2 regions of the Streptococcus sp. ELY_86 genome follow, and region 1 is predicted to be linked to the other one. Evidence: riboswitches for the same ligand, from Rfam matches in the RefSeq annotation. Region 1 holds a riboswitch; the other holds the start of a gene.

What was found. A riboswitch is a leader RNA that binds a small molecule or an ion and turns the genes downstream of it on or off. The one in region 1 is predicted to bind FMN.
Region 2: linked by a shared signal. The riboswitch ahead of ribD (bifunctional diaminohydroxyphosphoribosylaminopyrimidine deaminase/5-amino-6-(5-phosphoribosylamino)uracil reductase RibD) and the one ahead of AC4HAN_RS02770 (ECF transporter S component) in region 1 are both predicted to bind FMN.

Annotation. Positions count from the first base shown of each region.
Region 1 covers NZ_JBZFUK010000001.1:571,676-576,093, forward strand. Annotated here, with positions in the region: gene mnmL (tRNA modification radical SAM protein MnmL/YtqA) at 1-8, opposite strand, end outside; gene AC4HAN_RS02760 (cation diffusion facilitator family transporter) at 31-939, opposite strand; gene AC4HAN_RS02765 (phosphatase PAP2 family protein) at 1,169-1,825, opposite strand; gene AC4HAN_RS02770 (ECF transporter S component) at 1,815-2,387, opposite strand; FMN riboswitch at 2,457-2,664, opposite strand; gene AC4HAN_RS02775 (tRNA (cytidine(34)-2'-O)-methyltransferase) at 2,826-3,374, opposite strand; gene trkA (Trk system potassium transporter TrkA) at 3,714-4,418, shown strand, end outside.
Region 2 covers NZ_JBZFUK010000002.1:365,571-369,988, reverse strand. Annotated here, with positions in the region: gene argB (acetylglutamate kinase) at 97-834, shown strand; gene AC4HAN_RS04685 (acetylornithine transaminase) at 900-2,030, shown strand; FMN riboswitch at 2,091-2,222, shown strand; gene ribD (bifunctional diaminohydroxyphosphoribosylaminopyrimidine deaminase/5-amino-6-(5-phosphoribosylamino)uracil reductase RibD) at 2,527-3,600, shown strand; gene AC4HAN_RS04675 (riboflavin synthase) at 3,585-4,193, shown strand; gene ribA (GTP cyclohydrolase II) at 4,186-4,418, shown strand, end outside.

The sequences.
Region 1 (4,418 bases):
TTTTCCATATTTTCATTATAACATTTTCATTTATTTTATATAAGGACTGTGGTGCAGGTGCTGGAAGGTTGAGTGATCACATTCAACAGCTGACTCCACAATATGATAGGTCTGAAACAGATGATGAACGCGGTCTTTTAACAGCTGCTCATTGCAATCAGGAGCAACCAGCAGATGAATCATGGCAATATTTTTGCGGCCGTCTAAGGACCAAAGATTGAATTGATTGATGGCCTGAACCCATTCCAAGGCCAAAATTTCCCTTTCTAACTGCTGGACATCACAATTCCCGGGAGCATGCTCCAAAAAGACAGATAGGTTTCTGATAAACTTAGGCAGGGCCTGGCTCAAAATAAAGAGCGCAATCGCCACAGACAAGAGCGGATCAAGAATATACCAGTCCGTCACTCTCAAAACCAGAGAAACAATAATAACAGCCACCCAACCCAGAATATCTTCAAGAAAATGCAGGCTTAAAACGGACTCATGCTCAGATGCTTCCCCGTTTAAAACACGGCTGGCCACAATATTGACTGCGATAGCAACCAGACCAAGGATCAGCATCCCATTGTAGTTAACTGGCTCAGGATGCATTATTTTTTGAACATTTTCAAATAAAACCAAGCCAGATCCGATAATAAGAATAACAGCGGTCATTAAAGCACCCAGGAGACTGAAACGCCAATAACCCAGCGTATATTTATAGTCACTCCTGCGCTTGGATAAACGCTCAAAATAATAAGACAGACCAATAGCCACGGCATCGCCAAAATCGTGAACAGAATCGGCCAAAATAGCGCTGGAATTAAAAATACCGCCGAAAATCATCTCAATAATGGCAAAAACAAAATTGGACATAAAAGCGATAAAAATGCGAGTGCTTGACTGATTGGATAAGTGGTGATGATGCTCATGGTGGGAGTGCTTATGCACGTTCATAATAGCTCCTTTCAATTTGTTAGCAGCTTTGCGGCTAAAGCCGCTAAAGCTGCTCCGCAAAGTCCTAGGGGACTTTTAAATTTATTTTTTTTATACTGTTTTGCTATATTGACTTTATTATAACACGAAGTATTGTGATTGCCTGATTTTTTTAGCAAAAAGAGCTGTTTCACAGATACCTCTACCGTATCATGAACAGCTCTTCTAGATTATTAAGACTAATTTTCTGCTACTTCTGCCGGCCTTGAAAGCGCCATTCAAAGCGTTTTTGATCGTAAAAAGGATAGACAAAGGCTGCAACAGCAGCGGCAAGCAGCCAGCCTCCCACTATGTCAGAAGGGTAATGAACTCCCAAATAAATCCGTGACAGAGCTGTTAAGACCGCCAAAAGAATCAGTATTGCCTGTGCAATCCGTTTAAACTCTCCTTTTGTTATCCGCTGCTGAACAATAAAAGCCAAGCTCAAGGCAACAATCATGGTCGATGCCGCATGCCAGCTCGGAAAGGACGGTCCCATCGGTTTTTCAACGAGGTAGTAAAGGTCGGGTCTTGCACGATGATATAAATATTTAAAAGCTGTTGACAAAATGCCCATTAAAACAAGATTGCCAGCTAAAAAGTAAGCTTCTGCCTTCCATTTTTTCCAAAAATAAAAGATCAAGGCGATGAAAAAGACATAGGCAAAAACATAAGCTTCATGTCCCAGCTGAGTTACCGCTTTAAAAAACATCGTTGCGCCTTTAGGCAAATCGCCGCGTATTGCCTCCTGCACACTGCTGTCAAAAACCTTTAAAGCATCAGGATAAAATTTAACCGCATAGCCCAGCAGCAAAAAGAGTAAGGCAGCAAAAGAAGCTCCCAAAAGATAAAATTGTTTATTTTTCATGAATTCTATAAGTTTTTAAAATCGGCTTGGCCGCTGCATAAATAACAGCAAAGCTGACTGCAAAAATAACTCCTTCAAGAAGATTAAAAGGAATAACCATATTGACTAAGTATTTCCCAACACCAATGAATTTAGCGATGTCAAATCCGGCAAACTTGGCATAAAGCGGAATGGCATAGATATAGTTCAAAACAACCATAACCGCAGCCATGGCAACTGTTCCGACAGCACTGGCAATGACAAATGCTTTTGTTTCTTCCTTATTTTTCCAAATAAGACCAAAAGCTAAAACAAAGACACCAAGCGCTGCTATATTCATCGGCAGACCAATGATGCCGCCGGGTCCGCCATTATCCAGTAAAAGCTTGAGCAGACTTCTCACAAAGAGAATGGCAAAGGCACTCCGTAAATTAAACAGCACCAAGCCCAATAAAATCGGAATGATACTAAAATCAAGCTTCAAAAAATCAACACCCGGAATAATGGGAAAGTTGAAAATCATGAGCACAAAAGAAAGTGCCGATAAGATCGCAATAATAGCTAAGCTTTGTGTTTTTTTCATAAAAAAATTCCTCCAATTTTTACAAATCGAAAGAAGCTGCAAAGAGTATCAATGCCAAGCGCAAAAACCCTTTGTCTTCTCCCATCCAGACTTTACTGTCGGTTGTGGAGTTGCACCACATCAGCTTTGCGCTCGCGGACTTCTGATAATTAACATCTACTCTTACCCTGTCGCAATAGCACTGTTTTAAGTTAGCAGCTAAGCAAACAGAAAAAAATAAATCATTCAGCTATCAGTCACCGCCGGTCGGGAATTGCACCCTGCCCTGAAGACACTTCTAGCATATCAAAAAACAGCCCTAATAACAAGTACTCTTTCTTAATTCCGGAAAATTCTTCAAAGACCGCTTGTTTTGCTCAGACAAAAAGCTAAGACTGCTAATCAGACATTCCCAGACAAACTATCTGCCAGACTTAAAGAAACAAAAGACAGATGAGCCTACTTCAATTTGTCGGTAGCGTAAGTATGGCTAAGCTCCAAACCAGTGAACTGCTGCTGACGGAGAGCTTCATAGACTATCATGCAGACCGTATTTGACAGATTGAGGCTTCGGACATGCTGATCGTTCATCGGAATACGCAGGGCTTTTTCAGCGTGCTCACGCATAAACGTTTCCGGCAGCCCCTTGTCCTCACGGCCAAACATAAAATAATGCGTCAGTCCATCATCATAATGCTCATCCGAATACGTTTTTTCAGCAAACTTGGTAATCAGATGCAGCTTGCCTAAGCAGCTGTCCATAAACTCCTCAAGACTGTCATACAGATGCACGTCCAGTTTGTCCCAATAATCAAGACCGGCTCGCTTCATTTTCTTATCATCAATCGGAAAGCCCATAGGACGGATAATGTGAAGAGGACTGTTGGTAGCTGCACAGGTACGGGCAATGTTGCCGGTATTGGCAGGAATCTGCGGTTCAAACAGGACAACATGATTTTTGCCTGAAGCGTGAGCCTGATTTTCTTTTTCCAATGTTTCAATATTCATCTTATACTAACTTTCTGCTGGTCTATTTATTCCAAAAAAAGAACCACGAAACCCGGAGTCATGCTCAGCAGGTAACGTGGTATGTGGGGCCTCATTATCTTAAATCATAACAGGTTTGATTTAAAACAATGAGTAGCTTGGTATATAGTATAACACTTCTGTCAAAGATGTCAATAAAATGTTAGAAAAAATTTAAGATTTTTTTCAGAAAAAACGAACTGCTTTTCAAATAGAACAGCAGCCCTCTTCCTTTCCGTTTTTCTTTTGAATTTCCATAGAAAACTAGTGCATTTTCTCCTGAAAAGAGGTATGATAGTTATTATAATTTGGAGGTAAATCATGAAAATTATTGTCGTTGGCGGCGGTAAGGTCGGAAAGGCTCTCTGTCGCTCACTTGTTGATGAAAAGCACGATGTTATTCTCATTGAAGAAAATGAAACTGTGCTTAATCATGTGACAAAACGCCTTGATATTATGGGAATCGTTGGCAATGGTGCTAATTTCAGAATTTTGGAGCAGGCTGACGTTCGAAACTGTGATATTTTCATCGCTATTACAGATAAGGATGAAGTAAACATGGTAGCAGCTGTGCTGGCCAAAAGAATGGGAGCTGCAGAAACGATTGTACGGGTTCGCAACCCTGAATATTCCAATACTTATTTTAAAGACAAAAACTTTCTTGGTTTTTCCCTGGTCGTCAATCCGGAACTGCTGACAGCCCGTTATATTGCCAACATGGTTGATTTCCCAAATACGCTGTCTGTAGAACATTTTGTCAATGGCCGTGTCATGCTGATGGAATTTAAAATCGTAGACACCAACAAGCTCTGCCAGATGTCCTTGAATCAATTCCGCAAAAAATTCAGCAACATTGTGATTTGTGCTATTGAGCGCAATCACGAATTGATTATTCCTGACGGAGACGATATCATTCAGCCTGATGACAAAATTTTTGTAACCGGTAATCGTAGGGACATGATTCAGTTCCATAACTTTGTTAAAAACAAGGTCATCAAGAGTTTGATGATTATCGGAGCCGGAAGA
Region 2 (4,418 bases), on a different contig from region 1:
CGGAAGCAAAGGAGCTGAAAAATTCCCAGTCTTATCTGTTTTCTGCTTATTCTTGTTTGAATTTTGTGAGTTTAACTGTATTTGAAAGGAAAATCCATGTCAGAAATCATAGTCATCAAAATCGGCGGTGTCGCCAGTCAGCAATTAGATTCGAGCTTTATTGAGCAGCTGAAAGCCTGGCAGGCTGCCGGCAAAGCTCTTGTTATTGTGCACGGCGGCGGCTTTGCTATCAACAGGCTGATGGAGGAAAAGCAGGTTCCCATCAAAAAAGTTAAGGGCTTGCGGGTGACCAGCCGTGAGGATATGACTTTGGTCAGCCATGCACTGTTAGATATTGTCGGAAAGGATCTAAGTGATCGGCTGACGCAGGCAGGCCTTGATAATCTGCAGCTGAAATCGCAGCTCAGGCAGCTGGTAAGAGCCGATTTTTTAGATAAGGTTACTTACGGTTATGTAGGAGAGGTAACTGATATAGACACTGCTCCTCTTTTAGAACTGCTCAAGGATAAAAAGATTCCGCTCTTGGCTTCTTTGGGCTATTCTCAAAAGGGTGATCTGCTCAACATAAATGCGGATTATCTGGCGACAGCGGCAGCAGCAGCTCTGTCTGCTGAAAAGCTGATTCTTCTGACAGATGTTAAAGGGGTCTTAGAAAATGGGCGTGTGCTGCCGGAATTAACGATTGAGCAGATTCCTGAAAAGATTGCAAAGGGCGTCATCACAGGCGGTATGATTCCCAAAATCGAAAGTGCTGCAAAGACCGTTGAGGCAGGCGTTGCCCAGGTGTTGATTGCTGACAGTTTGGCAGGCGGAACCTTGATTCACAAAGGATAAAAATGACTACCGGTAAAAAGGACAGGAAGGCAGCAGAGCTTCCGACAGTAACAGGAGAGGCAAAGATGAGTAAATTATTTCAAAATTATAAAAGAGCGGCTATTGAATTTGTCAAAGCAGAAGGAAATTATTTGTTTGATGCAGACGGCAAAAAATACCTTGATTTTTCATCAGGTATCGGTGTGACAAATTTGGGGTTTCACCCGCAGGTCAAGGCCGCTCTGCAGGTACAGGCTGACCGCATTTGGCATACTCCCAATCTTTACCAGAACTCTCTGCAGGAAGAGGTGGCAGAAAAACTGATTGGCGACCGCGATTATTTGGCTTTCTTTTGCAACAGCGGAGCCGAAGCCAATGAGGCTGCTATCAAGCTTGCCCGCAAGGCGACCGGCAAGCAGGAAATCATCACGTTTAAAGATTCCTTTCACGGCCGGACTTTCGGCTCGATGTCTGCAACCGGTCAGGACAAGATAAAAGAGGGGTTTGGTGACGGGGTTCCCCATTTTCTTTATGCAGATTATAATGATCTGGCCAGCGTCAAAAGTTTGGCTTCTGAACGCACTGCTGCGGTGATGCTGGAATTAGTTCAGGGAGAATCCGGTATTCACCCGGCTGAGCCAGATTTTGTCAGAGATTTGGCTGCTTTTTGCAAGGAAAAAAATATTTTACTGGTTGTTGATGAGGTTCAAACAGGCATGGGCCGGACGGGCAAGCTGTATTCTTTTGAGCATTACGGCATTGAGCCGGACATTTTCACATTGGCTAAAGGCTTAGCAAACGGAGTTCCTGTCGGAGCCATGCTGGGGAAAACTAAGCTGTCGGCAGCTTTTGGTTACGGCAGTCACGGATCGACCTTTGGCGGCAATAAATTAGCCATGGCAGCAGCCAGTGCCGGCTTAACAGTCTTAAAAGAAGAGGGATTTTTAGAAACTGCACTGGCTAAGGGAGAGTACTTGCAAGACCAGCTGAAGAGTATGCTGGCCGATAATCCCAAGGTCACTCAGATTCGCGGACTGGGCTGTATGATTGGGATTGAAACAAGCGCAGATTTGAGTCTGCTGCTTGCCTCAGCGCGTGCCAAGGGATTGATTGTGCTTACTGCAGGCAGCAATGTCATCAGGCTGTTGCCGCCTTTGACCCTAACCAAAGATGAGCTGGACCAGGGATTGGCTATTCTAAAAGAAGTTTTTGCCTGAGCATAGGTAAGTGTTGACAAATTGCTGTCAGCGTGTTATCCTTTAGGCAATTGAATAGATTTATTTCTTCGGGGCAGGGTGAAATTCCCGACCGACGGTGACAAGCTGAGCTTGAAGTCCGTGAACTGCGAGAGCGGTTGATCCGGTGAAAATCCGGAACCGACAGTATAGTCTGGATGGGAGAAGAAAATAAAAGAAGAGACTAGGCTTCCCCAAAGGGATGTTGCCAGTCTGTCAAGTGATACCTTGGCTGTTAAAGAGTCAAGTGTTCTTGCATACAGGAAGTTTTTCAGCTATGCAGGTGTTGTTGGTCTAAATATCTGTTTTAAAAAGCTGCTGTTAACCTTGCTGAAAACAGCATAGTTCCAGACTTCTTGTCAAAGACAGGACATGTTCAGATTAAGAGTGAATATTCTTCTGTCGGTCTTTTATGATGGTAAACCTTATCTGCCCCGTAATATTTTTACGGGGTTTTTTGTGTTGGAAAGGAGGCAGTATGGATGAACAGTTTATGGCTTTAGCTATTGCTAAAGCCATGGAGGGAAAATACCAGACCTATACCAATCCGCTGGTTGGAGCGGTTATTGTTAAAAATAATCAGGTCATTGCTAAGGGAGCTCACTTAAAATATGGCGATTATCATGCAGAAAAAAATGCGATAATGGCCTGTCAAAACGCCGAAGAATTGAAAGGGGCAACGCTTTATGTAACGCTTGAACCCTGCCATCATCAGGGCAAGCAGCCCCCCTGCACAGAAAGTATTGTTCAGGCAGGAATCACACGGGTCGTTATTGCCCAGCTAGATCCCAATCCTTTAGTCGCAGGCAGGGGCCGGCAGTTTTTAGAAAGTCAGGGACTGACGGTTGATGTTGGTCTGCTGGAAAAAGAAGCAGAAGCGCTCAATCCCCACTATAATTATTTTTACCGGCATGGGCGGCCCTATATTGTTTTAAAAAGCGCCATGAGTTTAGATGGCAAGATTGCTTTTAAAGGCAAACGGACAGCTTTGACTGGAAAGAAAGCCAAAGAGCTGGTTCATCAGGAACGCAGTGATTATCAGGCTATTTTAATCGGCAGCGAAACAGCTCTGCTGGATGACCCCGGCCTTCTGGCAGCAAAGAGCAGTCTTTTCCCACCGGTTCGTGTTGTTTTAGATCGGCGAGGTCGGCTGTTCAGCCACAGGCAGCTTCAGCTTTTTACTAACAGCGAAGCCCCGGTCTATCTTTTTAGCCAAAGACCTGTGGAAGATCTGCCTGCTCATGTCAGCGTTTTTTGTGACCCTGACTGGACGGTTGATAAAGTGGTTAAACAGCTGGCTAAAGAGGGTATTCAGTCTCTCTATGTTGAAGGCGGCAGCCATATTCACGATGACTTTTATGCAGCTGATCTTTGGGATGAATGGCTGCTTTACTTGGCCCCGATTCTTTTAGGAGGAGATGCCTTGGCCAGCATGAGCAGCACCAGAATAGCACAAACCCTGACTAATCTGCCTGATGTATCCTTAGAGCAGGTTGGTGAGGATTGGCGAATTTCTGCCAAAAGAAAGGAGGATCCATGTTTACAGGATTAATTAAGGAAAAAGGGAAAATAAGCCATCTCAGCAAAAACAGCCAAGGCGTTCGCCTGACCTGCCAGGTGTCTGCAGGCTTTCTTGATCAAATCGCTATCGGTGACAGTATCGCGGTTGACGGTGCCTGCTTGACCTGTGTTGCTAAAAGAGGCCGTGAGTTTGTGGTTGATATTATGCCGGAGACTTTTAAGAGGACCAATCTACGCTATCAGCATATTGGAAATGCTGTTAATATTGAACCTGCCTTATCAGCTGCCGGGCGCTTTGAGGGACATTTTGTGACCGGACATATTGATGCTCAGAGCCAGCTGCTTGACAAGAAAAGTCTGGGAAATGCTGAAATTTTAACCTTTTCGTACCCTCAGGGGCATGCTGGGGAAATCATTGCGCAAGGCTCAGTCGCTATTAACGGGGTCAGTCTGACAGTTGTGTCCTGCGATGAGGAGCGTTTTACAGTATCCTTGATTCCGCACAGCCGTGAAAAAACGAACTTGGGTCAGCTTAAAGCAGGCGACTGGGTTAATATTGAAACAGATATTTTGGGTAAATACATCAAAGCACAGGCAAGTGCTGAAAGGAGACGCCATGTTTGAAAAAATTGAAGCAGCCATACAAAGGCTCAAAGAAGGAGAACTGATTATTCTGACGGACGATGCTGATCGGGAAGCTGAGGGCGATCTGGTCGGTTTGGCCAGTCTTGTGAGTGCAGACAAGGTCAATTTTATGACGCAAAAAGCACGCGGTCTCATCTGTGCTCCCATTTCAAAGGAAATAGCTGAGCAGCTGGATCTGTCTGACATGATTGCCGACAATACAGA